Regions from separate parts of the Agrobacterium sp. rho-8.1 genome, predicted to be linked through region 2. Evidence: riboswitches for the same ligand, from Rfam matches in the RefSeq annotation. Region 2 holds a riboswitch; each other region holds the start of a gene.
The links. Region 2 has a riboswitch for thiamine pyrophosphate ahead of thiB (thiamine ABC transporter substrate binding subunit). Riboswitches for the same ligand answer to the same signal wherever they lie in the genome.
Positions count from the first base shown of each region.

Region 1: it holds a riboswitch for thiamine pyrophosphate, as region 2 does, so the genes downstream of both, thiC (phosphomethylpyrimidine synthase ThiC) here and thiB (thiamine ABC transporter substrate binding subunit) in region 2, are expected to answer to the same signal.
Region 3: it holds a riboswitch for thiamine pyrophosphate, as region 2 does, so the genes downstream of both, RMR21_RS15170 (hydroxyethylthiazole kinase) here and thiB (thiamine ABC transporter substrate binding subunit) in region 2, are expected to answer to the same signal.

Region 1 is NZ_CP192788.1:2,637,322-2,644,002, forward strand. It holds gene thiC (phosphomethylpyrimidine synthase ThiC) at 1-1,353, opposite strand, end outside; TPP riboswitch at 1,453-1,564, opposite strand; gene RMR21_RS13000 (acyl carrier protein) at 1,729-1,980, shown strand; gene RMR21_RS13005 (acyl-CoA dehydrogenase family protein) at 1,980-3,161, shown strand; gene RMR21_RS13010 (amino acid--[acyl-carrier-protein] ligase) at 3,186-4,094, shown strand; gene RMR21_RS13015 (DUF1839 family protein) at 4,101-5,087, shown strand; gene RMR21_RS13020 (glycoside hydrolase family 2 protein) at 5,084-6,681, shown strand, end outside.
Region 2 is NZ_CP192788.1:2,756,231-2,762,911, reverse strand. It holds gene RMR21_RS13530 (ABC-F family ATP-binding cassette domain-containing protein) at 1-1,361, shown strand, start outside; TPP riboswitch at 1,418-1,527, shown strand; gene thiB (thiamine ABC transporter substrate binding subunit) at 1,570-2,583, shown strand; gene thiP (thiamine/thiamine pyrophosphate ABC transporter permease ThiP) at 2,602-4,221, shown strand; gene RMR21_RS13515 (thiamine ABC transporter ATP-binding protein) at 4,218-4,934, shown strand; gene RMR21_RS13510 (M48 family metalloprotease) at 5,189-6,681, shown strand, end outside.
Region 3 is NZ_CP192789.1:77,305-83,985, reverse strand. It holds gene RMR21_RS15185 (Lrp/AsnC family transcriptional regulator) at 30-491, shown strand; gene thiD (bifunctional hydroxymethylpyrimidine kinase/phosphomethylpyrimidine kinase) at 495-1,295, opposite strand; gene thiE (thiamine phosphate synthase) at 1,292-1,948, opposite strand; gene RMR21_RS15170 (hydroxyethylthiazole kinase) at 1,938-2,675, opposite strand; TPP riboswitch at 2,741-2,844, opposite strand; gene RMR21_RS15165 (heavy metal translocating P-type ATPase) at 3,176-5,428, shown strand; gene RMR21_RS15160 (NAD(P)/FAD-dependent oxidoreductase) at 5,425-6,681, opposite strand, start outside.

The DNA of each region.
Region 1 (6,681 bases), 120 kb from region 2:
GTCATAGCCGGGCGCGATATCGGTTGTCAGCGGTCCAAGCGTATAGAAGGGCGCTTCGCCGCAGACCTTCAGCTGCTTGTCCATGTTTTCCTTGATCTTGTGCATCGGCACATGGCCGGGGCCTTCGATCATGACCTGACAATCTTTCGCCCAAGCGATCTGCGTCAACTCGCCCAGCGTTTCCAGTTCGGCAAATTGTGCGGCATCGTTTGCGTCGGCAATAGAGCCGGGCCGCAGCCCATCGCCCAGCGAAAATGAGACGTCGTAAGCGCGGCAGATGTCACAGATCTCATCGAAATGTTCGTAGAGGAATGATTCCTTGTGGTGATGCAGACACCACTTGACCATGATCGAGCCGCCACGCGAGACGATACCGGTCACGCGATTGACGGTCAGCGGAATGTAATGCAGCCGCACACCGGCATGAATGGTGAAATAATCCACGCCCTGCTCCGCCTGTTCGATCAGCGTATCGCGGAACACTTCCCAGTTCAGGTCTTCGGCAATGCCGTTTACCTTTTCCAGCGCCTGATAGAGCGGCACAGTACCAATCGGCACCGGTGAATTGCGGATGATCCATTCGCGGATATTGTGGATGTTGCGACCGGTGGACAGGTCCATGACCGTGTCGCCACCCCACCTGATTGCCCAGACCATCTTGTCGACCTCGTCCGCCATGGAAGACGTGACGGCGGAGTTGCCGATATTGGCATTGATCTTGACGAGAAAATTGCGCCCGATGATCATCGGCTCTGCCTCGGGGTGGTTGATGTTGGCGGGAATGATCGCCCTGCCCGCCGCCACCTCTTGGCGCACAAATTCTGCAGTGACGAAATCTGGAATATTTGCTCCAAAACTCTCGCCATCACGTACCAGCTTGTCTTTCGCCGCCTCGCGCCCGATGTTCTCGCGAATGGCAATGTATTCCATCTCAGCCGTTATGATGCCCGCCCTTGCATAGGCAAGCTGCGTCACCGCCTTGCCATCCCTTGCCTTCAATGGCTGATGACGGTGAGAGAACTCCGGCGTCAAACGCTCACCGGTGGCAAAGCCATTATCCTCCGGTTTGACGTGGCGACCATCATAAGCCTCGACATCGCCCCGCGCGACAACCCAGTCGCGTCTCAGGCGGGGCAGACCGCTTTCGATGCTGACGGCGTGGGATGGATCGGTGTAGGGACCGGAGGAATCGTAGACCGTAACCGGCGGTTCGCCCGCGGTCGGATGCACGGCGATTTCTCGCATGGGAACACGGATATCAGGGTGGATGATGCCTGGCTTGTAGACCTTGATCGAAGCGGGCAGCGGACCTGTGGTGACGACAGGGGTGATATTTTTAGCGGCAATGTTCATCGTGAGGCTCCAAAGCAAAAACAGTGGAGACCCAGTTCGAGCATGAAAGACGAAAAACCACGGGACGAATTGCACTCAATTCGGCACGACCGAACTGCTGTTCCCGCGTTTGCACCGTCCCTACGCCAGTGTGAACTGGATCAGGTTCATAGGGTCACTGCGCGCGATAGCAGTATCTCAGCCCCTTGACGGGACCCCCCTGGTGAATGACGCAATCAGAGACCCGACACACAATTTTGTCAAGCCATCTGTGGAGACTGTTGAAAAGCGAAAAATTACGCTAAGTTAACCTATCCATTTATTCGAATGTTATTTTTTCGAGCTTAACTCGAAGAATGCGCTATGATGACGCGGCATGAAGGGAGACTACTGAGAATGAATTCAACTATTCGTGAAATACTGTCGAAATTCGGTCAACTCCCCGTGCCGGTCGATACAATCGAAGATGGGGCTGACCTTTACGCCGCCGGGCTTTCTTCTTTCGCGTCCGTACAGCTGATGCTCGGCATCGAAGATGCATTCGATATCGAGTTTCCAGACAGCATGCTTAACCGTAAGTCTTTTGCGAGCATCAAGGCCATAGAAGACACGGTCAAAACCATTCTCGATGGTAAAGAGGCAGCCTGATGAACATGTCGGTCGCCCCGCCTGATGCTACGTTGACAGCGCGCGCCTCCCGCGTTGCGACCATCGCGGCACGGCATGCCGACGACGTTGATACCGCCGGACGATTTCCCATGGAGGCCATCGACGCCCTGCGCGCCGAACGTCTTTTGGGAATACAGGTGCCGCTTCACCTCGGCGGCGAGAGTGCCAGCATCGCGCAAATCGCCGATATCTGCTGCATCCTCGGCCAATCCTGCTCTGCAACCGCGATGATATTCGCCATGCATCACATCAAGGCATCGAGCCTGGTGGAACATGGCGAAGACAGCGAATGGCACATGGCCTTCATGCGCCGTGTGGCCGCTGAGCAGCTGCTTTTGGCGTCCGCCACGACAGAAGGCGGCATTGGCGGAAACATGCGCAATTCCATCTGCGCCATCGAGGTCAACGGTCCCGATTGTACGCTGGAAAAAGACGCGACCGTCATTTCTTATGGCACGCACGCCGATGCCATTCTCATCACCTCACGCGCCAACGCAGCGGCTGCACCCGCGGATCAGGTCATGACGGTTTTCCTGAAAGACCAGTACACGCTGGAGCGAACCCATATCTGGGATACGCTGGGCATGCGTGGCACCTGCTCCGATGGCTTCCTATTCAAGGGCAAAGCGCCCTCCGAGCAGATTTTCTTCAAGCCTTTCGCTGAAATCGCCGCGCAGTCCATGCTGGCCACATCACATCTTTTGTGGAGTGGCGTCTGGTACGGCATTGCCTCCGATGCGGTCTTGCGGGCACAAGCCTTCGTTCGTGCCGCCGCCCGAAAATCGCCGGGTGTCGCCCCACCGGGTGCTATCCGTCTGGCAGAGGTGTCGAGCAAGCTGCAGACCGTCAAATCGAACGTCATTGCCGGCCTCAAGGCCTATGAAAGTACCAAGTCGGATCCCGACAAGCTGATGTCGATGGGTTTTGCCATCGCCATGAACAACGTCAAGATTTGTTCGTCGGAAACCATTCTCGAGATCATCAACCATGCCATGCTGATTTGCGGCATCATGGGCTACAAAAATGGGACACCTTACAGCCTTGGACGGCATCTGCGCGATGCGCATTCGGCGCAACTGATGATCTCCAACGACAGAATTTTGAGCAATTCTGCCAATCTCCTGCTCGTTCAGAAGCAGGACACCAGTCTTTCGATATAAACTCTGGCCTTTCAGGATAACACCATGGACATGCAAACTACGTTTCTGGATCGCCTGTTTGACAAAGGCCTGCTGATCGATACTGGCGTTGATGGCCTTTATGGCCGCAGCGGACAGTTCGAAGACGTCATTTCCGGCTTCGAGCGCCTGATCGGCACGGTCGGCGGTGCTGACAAGGCCGAAGTCATTCGCTTCCCGCCCGGCATCAACCGTGCTTACTTCGAAAAAAGCGGTTACATGAAAAGCTTTCCGCAATTGGCTGGCACCGTCCATTCCTTTTGCGGTTGCGAGCTGGACCACGTCAGCCTGATCAAGAGCATGGATGAAGGCGCAGACTGGACGAAAGACCAGAAGATTACCGACATCGTGTTGACGCCTGCAGCCTGCTACCCGCTTTATCCGACGATTGCAAAACGCGGAAACCTGCCTGCCAATGGCGGTCTCTACGACATACAGTCGTACTGTTTCCGCCACGAACCCTCCAAGGATCCGGCCCGCCAACAGCTTTTCCGCATGCGCGAATATGTCCGCATGGGCACCGAAAGCGACGTCACGGAGTTCCGCCAGCTATGGATGGATCGCGGCGTCGAGATGATGGAAAAGATCGGCCTTGATGTGAAGCTTGAGATCGCCAACGATCCATTCTTCGGCCGCGCTGGAAAGATGCTGGCCAACAACCAGCGCGACCAGAACCTGAAATTCGAATTGCTGATGCCGGTCACATCCACGACCAATCAAACGGCTTGCATGAGCTTCAATTACCATCAGGACGCCTTTGGGGCAAAGTGGGGCCTCAACCTTGCAGATGGCACGGTTGCGCACACCGCCTGCGTCGGCTTCGGGCTGGAGCGCATCGCATTGGCACTGTTTTCAAAACATGGACTGGATGTCGAGGCATGGCCGCAGTCGGTCCGGGACACGCTCTGGGGCTGAGGCGGCATGACGAGCATTTTCCAGGCCCTGAACGCTGAAACATACGTTCCGCATTCCCTTCACGCGCTGGAGCGGATGTGGCCGGAAACCAATTGCTATGTCGATCTGTGGATCGAGCTTCTGGCTTCCAGCGGTTTGCCGCCAGAAGCCATGCTCGGCTTCACACTGACGCAGGATTTCGAGGGTGACCAGTTCACCTTTTTCAAAGTGCCACTCGAAGACCTTGAAACACTCTATGGCATCCGCGTCACAGAACTCGCAATTTTCGACAGGCTCGAAACCCATATCGAGATGCAATTGCAGCGCGGTCGCATCTGTCTGATCGAGATGGACAGTTTCTATATGCCCGACACGCATGGCACCGCCTATCGCAAGGAGCATGGGAAGACGACGGTCGCCGTCAACCGGATGGACGTGGCAAATCGCAGGCTGGAATACTTCCACAACGCAGGCTATTTCGCGCTGGAAGGCGACGATTTCTCAGGTATTTTCCAGCATCATCTAACCGATAACGATCCTCCCTTTTTGCCCTATACCGAATTTGCCAAATTCCCGGAAAAATCTTTGGGCGACAAGGAGAGGCGGACCGCGGCAGAGCGCCTTCTCGCTCTGCATTTTACCAGACGCCCGCAAATCAATCCCATCAAAACTTTCGCCGAAGTTTTCCCGACGCAAGTGGCAAAAGTGGCCGACCGTCCCTTCAGTTTTTTCCATAAATACGCCTTCAACACGCTTCGCCAGTTCGGTGCCAATTTCGAACTCGCAGCAGCCCATCTGGAGTGGCTGGGGGGCGAGCAGCGCTACGGCCACGCACCGAACCACGCGCGTCGCATATCGGAAGTCGCAAAATCTGTGCAGTTCCAGCTTGCCCGCGCCATCGCCCGCCGCAAGTTCGACACGCTGGCAACTGCCCTCGACCCTGCCATCGCGGCCTGGTATGAGATGATGACCGAACTCGACGACGCGCTCAGCAAGACGAGCGCCGCGGCGTGACCGCTCCTGCGCTTCTCCACCCTGCGAAAGGGCAATTGTTGAGCGAGGGGTGGACCCTGACGCTCACCGAACCTGATGCCTTTGAGACACCGATGGAGATACCTGTCGATGCAGAGGCCATGACGGCGCCCGTGCCCGGAACCGTCGCGCAGGCCTTGGACGTACTCGGAAAATTCGATCGGCTCGATCCGAAGCCGCTGAATATTCACGACGCGTGGTATCAGTTGACGCTGATCTCCGAACATGTCGGGCCCGCCACTCTCCGCTTCGAGGGGCTGGCAACGGTCTCGGAAATTTTCCTGAACGGCAAACGTGTTGCCCACTCCGCCAGCATGTTCGAAGCACTGGACGTACCATTCGACCTGTCTGGCGCGGACGAACTGGCCATCTGCTTTAGAGCGCTTGCACCGCGTCTGGAGCGTCCCGGACCGCGGGCGCGCTGGCGTCCGCAGATGATGAATTCACAAGGGTTGCGGTTGATCAGAACCACCGCACTTGGGCACATGCCAGGCTGGTGCCCGGAAATCCATGCCGTCGGCCCTTGGCGACCCATCCGCTTGATCCGTCATGACGAACACATCTTCGACGTTTTGGCGTTCCAATCGGAACTGAACGCTGAGAGCACGGCAACCCTGCGTCTCTCTGTCAAAACGAACCACGATGCGTCCACCGTCGAAATTACCTGCGGCGATGTTTCCGCACCCCTTACTTCCAACGAGAAAAACATCTTCGAGGGTGTGTTACGATTAGACAATATTGAACCTTGGTGGCCTGCAACGCATGGCACGCCAACGCTGCATGATGTTGGTCTACGCATTGATGGGCGAACATATGCTCTCGGCAAAACCGGATTTCGCCGCATCGAGATAGATGAGGGTATCGATGGCAAGGGTTTTGGTCTGAAAATCAACGGCGAGCCTGTTTTCTGTCGCGGCGGCGTTTGGACAAATGCCGATCTCGTGCGCCTTCCGGGCACTCGTGCGGATTATGAGCCCTGGCTTCGTCTCGCCGCCGAAGCCGGTATGAACATGATCCGCATCGGTGGCACCATGACCTATGAAACACCGGACTTCTTTGCTCTGTGCGACGAGTTGGGCCTGATGGTGTGGCAGGACATGATGCTCGCCAATTTCGATTACCCGACGAAAGATGAGACGTTTCTCGCCCACATCGAGACGGAAACAATCCAACTCCTTCAGAACACCGCGCTTTCCCCATCGCTTGTCGTTGTTTGCGGCGGCAGCGAGATGTATCAGCAAGGCGCGATGCTCGGATTGTCGGAGCGGCTTTGGAAAGGCGCACTGACGGAGGAGTTCCTACCGCAGCTTACGGCTCGTTTGCGGCCCGACATTGCCTATGTGCCCAACTCCCCGTTCGGCGGAGCCCTTCCGTTTTTCCCGAACGAAAAGGTCGGCCATTACTATGGCATCGGCGCCTATTGCAGACCGTTGGAGGACGCACGTCGTGCTGACGTCCGCTTCGCAGCGGAATGCCTGGCCTTTGCAAATGTGCCGCAACAAAGCACACTGGACAAACATCTGTCCGCAAAGCCGGTCCACGATCCGCTATGGAAAGCGCGCGTACCAAGGGATCG
Region 2 (6,681 bases):
CCATCGAATGGCTGGAAAGTGAATTGCAGCAGACACGCAGCGCGCTTGTGCTGATTTCGCATGACCGTCGTTTTCTCGAAAAAGTCTCAACCGCCACTGTCTGGTTGGACCGCGGGCAGGCGCGTCGTCTTAGCCGCGGCTTTGCGCATTTCGAGGAATGGCGCGACAAGGTGCTGGAAGAAGAAGAGCTGGAACAGCACAAGCTCGGCAAGGCCATCGAGCGTGAAGAGCACTGGATGCGCTATGGCGTGACCGCCCGCCGCAAGCGCAACATGCGCCGTGTGGGCGAACTTCAGGCGATGCGTGCCGATTATCGCGGCCATAAGGGACCGCAGGGTTCAGTGCAGGCAACGGCGGCGGAGGGGCGTGAATCCGGCAAACTGGTGATCGAGGCTCATGCCATCACCAAATCCTATGGTGAGCGAGACATCGTTACGCCATTTTCCCTGCGTGTCCATCGCGGCGATTGCATCGGTTTTGTCGGACCCAATGGTGCTGGCAAGACCACGCTGTTGAAGATGCTGACGGGCCAGTTGAAGCCCGACACGGGTAAAGTCAAACTCGGCACCAATCTGGAAATCGCCACGCTGGACCAGAAGCGTGAGGATCTCGACCCCAACGATACGCTGGCGCAATATCTGACCGATGGCCGTGGTGAAAACCTTCTCGTCAATGGCGAGCTGAAACATGTCACCGGCTATATGAAGGACTTTCTGTTTGCGCCCGAACAGGCCCGCACGCCGATCCGCAATCTCTCGGGTGGGGAACGCGCGCGTCTCATGCTGGCACGCATTCTGGCCAAGCCCACCAACCTTCTGATCCTCGACGAACCGACCAACGATCTGGATATCGAAACGCTCGATCTGTTGCAGGAAATCGTCGCGAGCTTTTCAGGCACCGTCATTCTCGTCAGCCACGATCGCGACTTTCTTGACCGGACCGTGACCTCGACGATCGCGCCTGCCAATCCGGATGCGCCGGATGGCCGCTGGATCGAATATGCCGGCGGTTATTCGGATATGATGGCGCAGCGCAAGGGCGCGTCGGACGAGAAGAAAAAAGCCGAAAAACAGGAGAAGGCGAAGTCTGCATCCAACACAGCGTCCGACCCTGCCAAGGCGAAGGGAAAGCTCTCCTTCAAGCAGAAATTCGCACTCGAAAATCTGCCGAAGGAAATGGAGAAGACCCAACTCGAAATCGCTGAGCGCGAACAACGCATGGCCGACCCCAATCTGTTCGCCAAGGACCCGGCTATCTTCAACACACTTGCGACTGAAATGTCGAAGCTTCGCGAAAAACTCGAGGCCATGGAAGAAGAGTGGCTCGAGCTGGAAATGCTGCGCGAGGAGCTGGGAAACTAAAGCCGTTGGCGTCGACGCCATCTTGCTAATTCACCGATCACCGACTACACATTTGCTCAGATCTAACGGGGTGCTTTGTTCTTTCAAGGACAGGGCTGAGAGGCGTTGCCAACCCGAAGAACCTGATCCGGTTAAGACCGGCGGAGGGATTAGACGGCTTCCATCCAGACGCCTGTTCCCCGTTGCCCATGTCGAGGAGGTGCTGTTGATGTATCGTCGTTTATTCCTGCATTCGCTGATTGCCACGTCTTTGTTGTTGCCAGCCATTGCTGTCGCGCAGGATAAGAAGACGCTGACGGTTTACACCTATGAGAGTTTCGTTTCCGAATGGGGCCCAGGCCCCAAGGTCAAGGCTGCCTTTGAGGAAACCTGCAATTGCACCGTCAACTTCGTTGGCGTCGCAGATGGTGTGGCGCTTCTCAACAGGTTGAAGCTTGAGGGTGCGAGCTCCAAAGCCGATGTCGTCGTCGGGCTTGATACGAACCTGATCGCCGAGGCCAAGCAGACCGGACTTTTCGAGCCATCGGGTATCGATGCTTCGGCTGCCAAGGTGCCGGGCGGTTTTACCGATGATGTCTTCGTGCCCTATGATTATGGCCACTTCGCTGTCGTCTACGACACGCAGGTGCTGAAAAATCCGCCGAAAAGCATGAGGGATCTGGTCGAGGGCGACCCTTCGCAAAAGATCGTCATTCAGGACCCGCGCACGTCTACGCCCGGTCTTGGCCTGCTGCTCTGGGTAAAATCGATCTATGGCGACAAGGCACCCGAAGCGTGGGCCAAACTGAAGAACCGCGTGCTGACCGTCACCCCCGGATGGTCGGAATCCTACGGTCTCTTTACCAAGGGCGAAGTACCGATGGTGTTGTCCTACACCACCTCGCCCGCCTATCACATGGTCTCGGAAAAGACGGATCGTTATCAGGCAGCCAGTTTCGAAGAAGGGCATTATATCCAGATTGAAGTGGCTGGTATCTTGAAGAACGCGCCGGAACAGGCGCTGGCAAAGCAGTTTCTGGCCTTTATGCTGACCACGGGGTTTCAGGATGCCATCCCTGAAAACAACTGGATGAGGCCGGTCGCGGCTACTTCCGCGCCGTTGCCGGAGGCCTTCTCCAAATTGGTCCAGCCCTCGAAGACGTTTCTGATGTCTTCCGAAGAGGTGGCGAAGAACCGCAAGGCCTGGATCGATGAATGGCTTACGGCCATGAGCGTGAAGTAAGGCGGATCGCCGAGCATCATGATCGAGCGCCGCGACAGTCTAGGATTTATCGTCAGTGGAACGGTGGCATTTGCCGCCATTCTTCTGTTCATCTGTCTTGCTGTTACGGCTCTATTGTCCTTCGACACCGGCGCGGCGACGACTGAATTGTTCGATGCCTATACGCTGCGCATTCTGCGCTTCACGCTCTGGCAGGCGACACTTTCGACGGTTCTGTCCCTCGTGCTTGGCTTGCCCGTTGCGCTTGCGCTTGCCCGGCAGAGAGATTTTCCCGGCCGTATCTGCATCATTCGCCTGATGGCCGTGCCAATGGGCCTGCCGGTGATCGTCGGTGCGCTGGGGCTTATAGCGATCTGGGGCAGGCAAGGTGTTTTCAATACGCTTCTCATGTCGGCGGGCGCGGCGCAGCCGTTTAGCATCTATGGCTTGTCTGGCATTCTCATTGCCCATGTGTTTTTCAATCTGCCGCTGGCGGTGCGGTTCTTTCTGGCTGGGCTGGAGCGGGTACCATCGGAATATTGGCGCATGAGCGCTAGCCTCGGTCTTGGGCCTGTCTCGACGTTTCGTTTCATCGAATGGCCCGCCGTTTCAAGACTGCTTCCCGGGGTGGCGGGACTGATCTTCATGCTGTGCGCCACGAGTTTTACGCTGGTGCTTCTGCTGGGTGGCGGACCTGCGGCGACGACGATCGAAGTGGCGATCTATCAGGCACTGCGCTTCGACTTCGATCCGCCGCGTGCTATTGCACTGTCGCTGATGCAGATCGGCATGACGGGTGTTCTGCTGGCGTTGCTGTCCTTGTTGCCTTCGGCAGACGCAGAGGCAGACAGTTATGGCCGAGGTGTTCGCCGTCTGGATGGAGAAAGGCTCGCAGCTCGCCTTTGGGACGCGGGGACGATCACCCTGGCGATGCTGCTGGTCGGGTTGCCATTGGTAGCCGTCGTTGCATCGGGTCTTTCTGCCGATCTCTGGCGCCTTTTGTCGGCCAACAGCTTTCGGCGTGCAGCGATGACAAGCCTGCTGATCGCGGTTGCCTCTGCCTCGCTTGCCATTCTTGTTTCCATTGCACTCATTCGCGCGCGCCGAGCCATTGCTGTCGACCGACATGCTGGGTACGGAATGAAAGCACTTTTCATAGCCATGGGCAGCGGTTCATCCTTCGTATTGCTGGTGCCGCCGGTAGTGCTGGGGAGTGGTTGGTTTCTGCTGCTGCGGCCTTTTGGCGATGTGGCCATGTTTGCGCCTGTGCTTGTCGCTGTCATCAACATGCTGATGGCGCTCCCCTTCGTCATACGCGTTCTGGAGCCGGCTTTCATAACCCACCAGTCACGCACGGGACGTTTGTCCTCCAGTCTCGGCCTTTCCGGGTTCTCCCGGCTTCGCATCGTGGATTGGCCGATTTTATGGCGACCGGCGGCCATGGCATTTTCGTTTGCCATGGCGCTTTCGATTGGCGACCTGGGTGCCGTTGCCCTGTTCGGCTCCGAAAGCTTCGTGACTTTGCCCTGGCTCGTCTATAGCAATATGGGCAGCTACAGAACCAATGACGCTGCGGGTTATGCCTTTATTCTGGCTGCTATCTGCCTCGCACTTGCAGCAGGCGGTGTCTCGCGACAACCATCGAGAGGCACCGAATGAGCGCGCAAGGGTGGGGTGCCAAGCTCGACAAGGTGACTTTGACGCTCGGCGAGCAGGACTTCGTGCTGGATTGCGGCTTTGCACGCGACAAGATCACCGCTGTCATCGGCGCCTCGGGTTCTGGAAAATCTACGCTTCTCAACCTCGTTGCAGGCTTTGAAACACCGGATGCGGGCCGCGTGCTGATCGATGGTCACGACATGCGCAGGCTTGATCCCTCAAAACGACCCGTCTCTCTGATCTTTCAGGACAATAATCTCTTTGCGCATCTGGATGTTTTCACGAATGTCGGCTTAGGCGTCAGTCCCTCCTTGAGGCTGTCGCGCACCGATAAAGCCAATATTGAGGAGGCATTGAATCGCGTCGGTCTCAATGGTTTTCAACATCGGATGCCATCTACGCTGTCGGGAGGAGAGCGGCAGAGGGCGGCGCTGGCGAGAGCGCTGGTGCGTCAACGCTCCGTCATGTTGCTCGACGAACCCTTCGCTGCGCTCGATCCGGGCTTGCGCGCCGGCATGGCGACATTGCTGAAGCAACTTCATGCAGAGATGCAAAATACCATTCTCCTTGTGACCCACCAGCCTGATGATATTCGCCGTCTCGCCGATGAGGTTGTTTTTCTCTCGAACGGTCGCGTTTTGTTTAAGGGGGCCGCCGATGATTTCTTTGCTGCGACCCATTTGAAAGAGATCGGAACATTTATGTCGGGTTGAGGGGGCGTGGCCGCGTCACAATTTCGACGCGGGTCACTGTCAAGTCTGCAAAATCACATGGACGGTACGCTATTTTTGCACTTGCGAATTTTATGTAACTGCTTGAAAAAACGATGTGAACAATTTCTTACTTGAATACGTTCGTGTGAGGGATCGTTTTCACAGCTTGAGCATTCAAGCGCCCGTGTTCGGCAATATGGTATACTGGTCTGCAGTTAACGGATGATCAGGAACGTTAGGAGCAGACAAGCGTAATGGCGACGTGTGTGAAGGCTCGGAAGGGCCACACCTCCGGTCAGAAACCATGGCAGCGGGGCGCTGCGGCAAGGCGTGGTTTGGCGCTTGTTACCGCTGGCCTCCTCTTGTCTTCTTGCCAGTCGCTTTTTAGTCCCTCCTACCAGTCAACGCTCAAGCCGTCGGACAATCCGCAGACCGTCGAACAGGTGCAAAAGGACGACCCGCGTGCGCAGATGGGTGCACGCGAGCATCCACGTATCGTGGCAAGCTATGGCGGTGAATATCGTGATGACAAGACAGAACGCTTGGTTGCACGCATCACTGGCGCACTGACGGCGGTTTCTGAAAATCCACAGCAGTCCTATCGCATCACCATTCTCAATTCCCCGGCAATCAATGCTTTTGCTCTGCCGGGGGGATATCTTTACGTGACCCGTGGACTTTTGGCGCTCGCGAATGATGCGTCTGAAGTGGCGGCGGTTCTGTCGCACGAAATGGGGCATGTCACTGCCAACCACGGTATCGAACGCCAGCGCCGGGAAGAAGCGGAAGTCATTGCCAGCCGCGTGGTCGCGGAAGTGCTGTCGAGCGATCTGGCCGGAAAACAGGCCTTGGCGCGCGGCAAGCTACGTCTTGCGGCCTTCTCCCGTCAGCAGGAGTTGCAGGCGGACGTGATCGGCGTGCGCATGTTGGGCGAAGCTGGTTACGACCCATTTGCGTCGCCGCGTTTCCTCGATTCGATGGCCGCCTATGCGCGCTTTACGTCCGCAGATCCCGATAGCGATCAAAGCCTCGACTTCCTGTCGAGCCACCCGAACACACCGCAGCGCATCGAGCTTGCGCGTCGCCATGCTCGCGCTTTCGGGCAGGAGGGGCAGGTCGGCGACAAGGGTCGCGACTGGTTCCTGAACGGAATTGATGGTTTGCTCTACGGCGATAGCCCACAAGAAGGTTATGTCCGTGGCAATACCTTTCTCCATGGTAGCCTTGGCATTCGTTTCGATGTGCCGGAGGGCTTCCAGATCGACAATAAGGTCGAGGCCGTCCTGGCCACTGGCCCCGGTGAAATGGCAATCCGTTTCGATGGCGTGGCGGATCCCAAGCAAACGACACTTCCGAATTACCTTACAAGCGGTTGGGTCGCTGGGCTGCTTCCGGAGACGGTAAAGGAAATTGAAATCAATGGACTTCCAGCAGCAACGGCTCGGGCCAGTGCTGACAAATGGGATTTCGATGTGACTGTTATCCGTGTCGGACAGCAAATCTTTCGCTTTTTGACCGCAGTACCGAAGGGCAGTGCTCAACTTGATAGCGTCGCCACTATTTTACGGACCAGCTTCCGCAAAATGACGCCTTCGGAAATTGCGGCTTTGAAGCCGCTGCGTGTCAGGGTCGTGACGACAAAGCCCGGGGATACGGTTGCTACCCTCGCTGCCCGGATGATGGGAACGGACCGGAAGCTGGAACTTTTCCGCGTTCTCAATGCCATGAGCGCGACATCAGTCATTCA
Region 3 (6,681 bases), on a different replicon from region 2:
AATATTCGGTGGTGAAACGGAATGATTTTATGTCGGCTTTAGACTCTACCGATCGTCACATCATCCGCATGCTCAGGCTGAACGCCCGCATCAGCAACGCCAAGCTGGCGGCAGAGGTTGGTCTGTCGCCGTCTGCCTGCCTGCGGCGGGTCGATATTCTGGAGCGCGAGGGTGTCATTCGCGGCTACACGGCACTGACGGGAAATGCAGCGGGCGGTGAGGTCATCTCTGTCATCATCCAGATCACGCTGGATCGGCAGACAGAAGATTTTCTCAATCGTTTCGAAAGCGCCGTGCGTCGCTATCCCGAAATCCGCGAGTGCTATTTGATGACCGGCGGTTCCGACTATTTTCTACGAGTAGAGGTGGAAAGTGCCGGTGATTTCGAGCGGGTTCACAAGGACATTCTGTCGAAACTGCCGGGCGTTTCGCGCATTCATTCCAGTTTCGCTATCCGCAACGCATTGGCCAGCCCGAAGCCAAGAGGCTAACGATCAGGCATTCCACCAGCGGTAAAAGTGGTGCACAGGCCCGTGACCATCGCCAATATGGAGGTTTCGACCCGCAGCCAGCGCGCCTTGCAAATAATCCTTTGCCAGTCCAATCGCGTCTGCCAGAGGGTAGCCAAGAGCCAGATTTGCAGTGATGGCAGATGCGAGTGTGCAGCCCGTGCCGTGGTCATTGCTCGTGTCGATGCGGGGCATCGAAAATTCCTGTATGCCGTCACTATCAAGCAAAAGATCGACGCTTTCAGAACCCGTGCCATGTCCACCCTTGATCAAAACAGCATTGACGCCTGTCTTCAGGATTGCCTCCGCCTGTCGGATCACTTCCTGCCGGTTCGTTGCAACCTTTCGGCCGCTGAGAAGAGCTGCTTCCGGTAGGTTCGGGGTGGCCAGGAGTGCCAAAGGCAGCAGCCTGTTGCAAAGACTTTCAATGGCATCTTCCTGCAAGAGGCGATCGCCGGATGTCGCTACCATCACCGGGTCCAAAATGACCCGTTTGCCGGTATGACGCAGACCCGTAGCAATCGTCTCGATGGTCTCGATGCGCGAAACCATACCGATCTTTACAGCCCCGATGTCGAGGTCGGAGAAAACGGCGTCCATTTGTGCCGTGATCATTTGTGCTGAGATATTCTCAACAGCTGTCACGCCTCTCGTGTTCTGCGCCGTAACTGCCGTAATCACACTGGCGCCGTAAACGCCGAGCGCCGAAAATGTCTTGAGGTCGGCTTGTATCCCGGCCCCGCCGCTGCTGTCGGATCCGGCGATCGTCAGGGCAATCGCGGTCATCGGGATGATTCCAGCGCGACATCAACTTGGTGGCGGAAATCAACCGTTGCCGCTGCAATATCCACGGCGCGGAACAGTGCAGAAATAACGGCAACGCCATCAGCGCCCGCTTGAATAACGGCTGCGACGCGCTCCAGCGTGATGCCTGCGATAGCACCGACCTGTAGATCGGGCCGAAGGTCGCGGAGATAAGAACGCAGTTCCCTTAATCCCTCCAAGCCAACCGGCGCATCGGGGTTGACCTTGGAGATCGTCTCGAAAACGCCGCCAATGCAGGCATAGTCCGCAGGTGCCAGGGCAACACGCTCTGCGTCGCCCATGTTCTTGACGGTCAGGCCAATAATCGCATCTGGCCCCAACAGTCGTCTCGCCATGTGCGGGTCCATATCATCGACACCCAGATGCACACCATCTGCGCCGGATGCCAATGCCACATCAATACGGTCGTTGATGACAAGAGGAACGCCTGTCGCCTTCAACGCTTCGACCATGAGGCTGGCCTGTTCAATCATCTCCCGGGTGGAGGCTTGCTTGTCACGGTACTGGATGATCGTTGCGCCGTGCCGTGCTGCAACAGCTGCAAGTTCCGGCAAGGGTGCGATATCGGCAAGCGATGCGTCCACCAAAGCGTTCAGCCTGTAATCAATCCTCATTGTGCTCAATCCTTGCAAGGGACAGAATGTCGTTTGTGTTTACCGCATCCAGCGCGTCCAGAAAGGCCGCTTCGAAGGTGCCGGGACCACGTGCGTGCTTGGCGGCAAGCTGTGCCGATACGCCCGTCACCGCCAGTGCCGCTGCGGCCGCCAACATCGCGTCCGGCTCTACAGCCATAAAAGCGGCGATCACGCCGCCGGAGAGGCAACCGGTGCCGGTAACCTTCGCCATCCATGGATGGCCGTTGACGATATTGATCTTGCGGCGATCATCCTTCAGCACATCCTGAGGGCCGGTCTGGATGCGCAGCACGTTGCCGATATCGCCGATAACAGCCATCTCGGCCGCGTTACCGCGTACGATGGTCGGGTGAAGCGTGATGAGTTCCTGCGCAAACTTCAACCGTGAGGGCGAGTAGTCGCAGTGAACGGGGTCTACGATCCAGGGCTTACCCTCGGCATTTGCGACCTCCACAGCAATGCGAATGACCTTGCGTCTTGCTGCATCCAAAGTGCCGAGATTGACCGTCAGCGCGTCGACCTTGGAAACGAAGCTTTCGATTTCCTCTTCCGAAGATGTCATGGAGGGAATGCCCCCGACAGCGGTTATACCGTCAGCGGTAAACTTCTGAACGACAGTGTTCATCAGGCAATGCACTCGTGGTTGTCGTTGCCGCACGCGCACTATAAGCTCTGCCGCGCTGTTTGCCGTCGGAAAGCTCGGCATGGGTCTCTCGCTCCAGATGTATGATCACGGAGGTCACGCACGAGCGAAGAAAAGAAAAGCTTGGCCATTGGCAGACTGTTCCGTTCCTACGCCGGCATGACCCGGATCAGGTAAATAAGAGTTTGACCAAGTCATCTCAGCGCTGGAAAGCGCACCCCTCGAACAGTTTGATTTCATAAGGGAATTTAAGGGTCATGTCAATGATCGCTATGCTGAACCGTTGGTCCCCTCCCATTTTCGGAAACTTGCTAGGCTCATGCCTCGTTAAATCACAACCAGAACATGACGGTTGCTGCGATGCATATGCCACGGAAGCATTAAATCACTCAACGTAGCGTCTCCCTTTGATCTTAGAGCGTGTTCAGAACGTCCAATTCATGGGCTCAAGGCACATAGGCGGAGCGCTTTCCGATTTTATATCGCGAAACATTGTATTTCCTCTTGTAGCTCTAGTGGCTATAGGTCGTAAGGCTGTGCTTACAGATGAGAAGGACCACATCATGAGCACGGCTTTGCAGACCAGATTTCGTGTAGAGGGCATGGACTGCGCCTCTTGTGCCAACAAGATCGATACCGCGGTGCGTCGTATGGATGGCGTGGCGGATGTATCCGTGTCCGTGACAGCCGGAACGATGACTGTCAGTCATGACGACAGGAGCGATCTGGTTGCCATCGGCAAAAAGGTGAGCGGGCTTGGTTATGAGGTCAAGCAATTGCCTGCAGGCGGCTTCAGCGCACAGGCGGCAACGCATGAGCATGGCCCTGGTTGCTCGCATGATCACGGTCACAATCACAATCATGACCATGACCATGGTCATAGTCACGCGCCCGTTGCTGCGACGTCGGTTGCGGTTGAGGGGCTGCATGGTCACGATCATGGACCAAGCAATGGCCCTTGGTGGAAAAGCAAGAAGGGGCGGGCGACCATTCTGGCCGGTCTGGCGCTGGTCGTTGCCTATGGTATCGGCCACCTGGTCCCGGATATTCAATTTTACGCTTTCACCGCCGCAATGCTTGTCGGTCTCGTTCCCATCGCCCGCCGCGCTTTTATGGCCGCGCGCGCCGGAACACCGTTTTCCATAGAAATGCTGATGACGATTGCGGCCTTGGGCGCGCTCGTCATCAATGCCACGGAAGAGGCCGCAGCGGTTGTCTTCCTGTTTCTCATGGGAGAGCTTCTGGAAGGTGTGGCCGCCGGTAAAGCCCGCGACAGCATCAAGTCCCTGGCGGCGCTTGTTCCGAAGACGGCATTTGTCGAGGAGGATGGGAAAACCCGTGAGGTGCCCGCCCAAAGCCTTACCCTTGGCGCAATTATACTCGTGCGGCCCGGTGATCGCATTTCGGCCGACGGAACGATCCTTTCTGGCGAAAGCGCCATTGATGAGGCGCCTGTGACCGGTGAAAGTGTGCCGGTTCATAAAAAGCCTGGTGACACCGTTTTTGCCGGAACTGTGAATGGCGACGGCGCCGTGCGGGTAAAAGTGACCGCCACGGCGCAGGACAACACCATCGCCCGTGTGGTGAAGCTGGTGGAGGAAGCGCAGGAGAAAAAAGCACCGACCGAACGCTTCATCGATCGCTTTTCCAAATATTACACGCCGGCCGTGGTTGTCGTTGCAGCATTGGTGGCCACCATACCGCCACTCTTCATGGGAGGTAATTGGGACGAATGGGTCTACAAGGGCCTTGCCATTCTGCTGATCGGTTGCCCTTGCGCATTGGTCATTTCCACGCCAGCGGCCATTGCAGCCTCCCTTTCCGCCGGTGCGCGTCAGGGTCTGTTGATGAAGGGTGGCGCGGTTCTGGAAGGTCTTGGCAAGTTGACGGCCGTTGCGCTGGACAAGACCGGTACATTGACCGAAGGCAAGCCGAAGGTTACCGACATCGTGCCTTTCGAATTCAAAGAGGCGGACATCTTGCGTTTGTCAGCCGCCCTCGAAACAGGGTCCAGCCACCCACTTGCTTTGTCCATTCTTGCCAAGGCTGCCGAACGGGGTGTTGATATTCCAGCAGCCAGCGACGCCAAGGCGCTGGGCGGCAAGGGTGTAACGGCCGTCGTTGATGGGCAGGAAACATTCCTTGGTTCTCCGCGGGCAGCAGGCGAGCGTGTTGTTCTTTCCGAGCATCATCAACAGGTCATCACTGCGCTCAACGACGAGGGGAAGACCGTTTCCGTTCTCGTCGTCGGCAACCGGTTGGCCGGTGCCATAGCCATGCGTGATGAACCGCGTGCAGATGCCATCAACGGTCTCAACCAGCTGAAAGAGCGCGGAATCAAGATCGTGATGCTGACGGGCGATAATAAGCGCACGGCAACGGCAATCGGCCAGACACTGGGAATCGACGTGCGCGCCGAACTGATGCCAGAAGACAAGCAACGGATTGTCGGTGAGTTGAAAGCAGAAGGCTTTGTCGTTGGCAAAGTGGGAGACGGCATCAATGATGCGCCAGCGCTCGCGGCGGCCGATATCGGCATCGCCATGGGTGGCGGAACGGATGTGGCGCTGGAAACGGCCGATGCTGCCATTCTGCACGGTCGCGTTGCCGATGTCGCCCGCATGGTCGATCTGTCAAAACGCACCATGCGCAATATTCACCAGAATATTGCCATGTCGCTGGGTCTGAAGGCGGTGTTTCTGGTGACGACGATCATCGGCATCACCGGCCTCTGGCCCGCTATTCTCGCAGACACCGGCGCGACCGTTCTTGTTACGCTCAACGCCTTGAGGCTGTTGCGGGTATCGAAGGCCTAAAACTCCGCCACCTTGCCCCAGACGGATGTGTTCAGGCGGGCAGGGCGGTAGGGAGCCGGATCGACAATCGGCGTTGCTCCGGTCACGATATCGGCGACCAGATGTCCTGCACCTGGACCGATGCCGAAACCGTGGCCGCTGAAACCCGCTGCGAGAATGAGTCCCGGAATGGTTTCGACTTCACCAATGGCTGGAACCCCATCTGGTGTGCTGTCGATGAAACCGGCCCAGCTGTTTGCCATGGTTGTCTTTCGCAACTCTGGCAACAGCGCCAGAGCGCGGCGGAGTGTTTCGTCGATCTGCGTCTGGTCGATTTTAGGATCGAGAATGCGGTTCTTCTCCATGGGGGTGATGTCGTCCATCCGCCATTTTTTCAACGTCTCATGGCCCGCCTTCCAGCCCTCCAGTCCACCGATGGCAAGGCTTTTCCGGCGTTTGAGAAACATCGGGACGAACTCGCGGGAGAAGCGAAGCTGCTGCGGTGTGGGATCGACACGCGCCCTGCCGCTGATTGCCAGCGTGTAGCCGCCATCGCCGCGGCTGGTGATGGAAACATCTGCCGTGTGGAGCGCATCGGGTAGTCCCCGCGCGCCTGCTGTGACGGACAGAATGGACGATCGAACGGATGCCTGCGGAAAGCGGATGCCGAGTTGGTGGCAGAAGGAAGAGGCCCAAGCGCCGCCCGCCAGCACCACGGTCTTGGTCGCAATCGTTCCCTTTTCTGTAACGACACCGCAAACGCGGCCCGCCTGTAACTCCAGACCGCGCGCAGCGCACATCTGGTGCACGCTTCCACCGAGCCTCATGATAGCGCGCGCGACGACAGGTGCTGCCCGTGACGGGTCGGCAATGCCATCCGTCGGTGAAAAAACGCCCCCCTTCCAATCGCGGTTGGTCGCGCTGCCGCGCTGCCTGGCTTCATCTGCACTCAACATATGCGTGGTGACGCCAACGGTACGGGCAAAATCGCGCCACCGCGCCCAAGCTTCGATTTCGGCCTCGTTGTTGCTGAGATAAAGCAAGCCGCAGCGGCGAAAGCCGGTCTCTTCACCCGTCTCGGCAGCAAAACGTTCCCATAGCGCCAAGCTATGCGTGGACATGGGCAGTTCACGGGCATCGCGGTTCTGCTGCCTGCACCAGCCCCAGTTGCGGCTGCTTTGTTCGGCACCGACAAAGCCCTTTTCGACCAATGCCACCTTCAATCCGCGCCGGGCCAGATAATAGGCCGAAAACACTCCCGCAACGCCGCCACC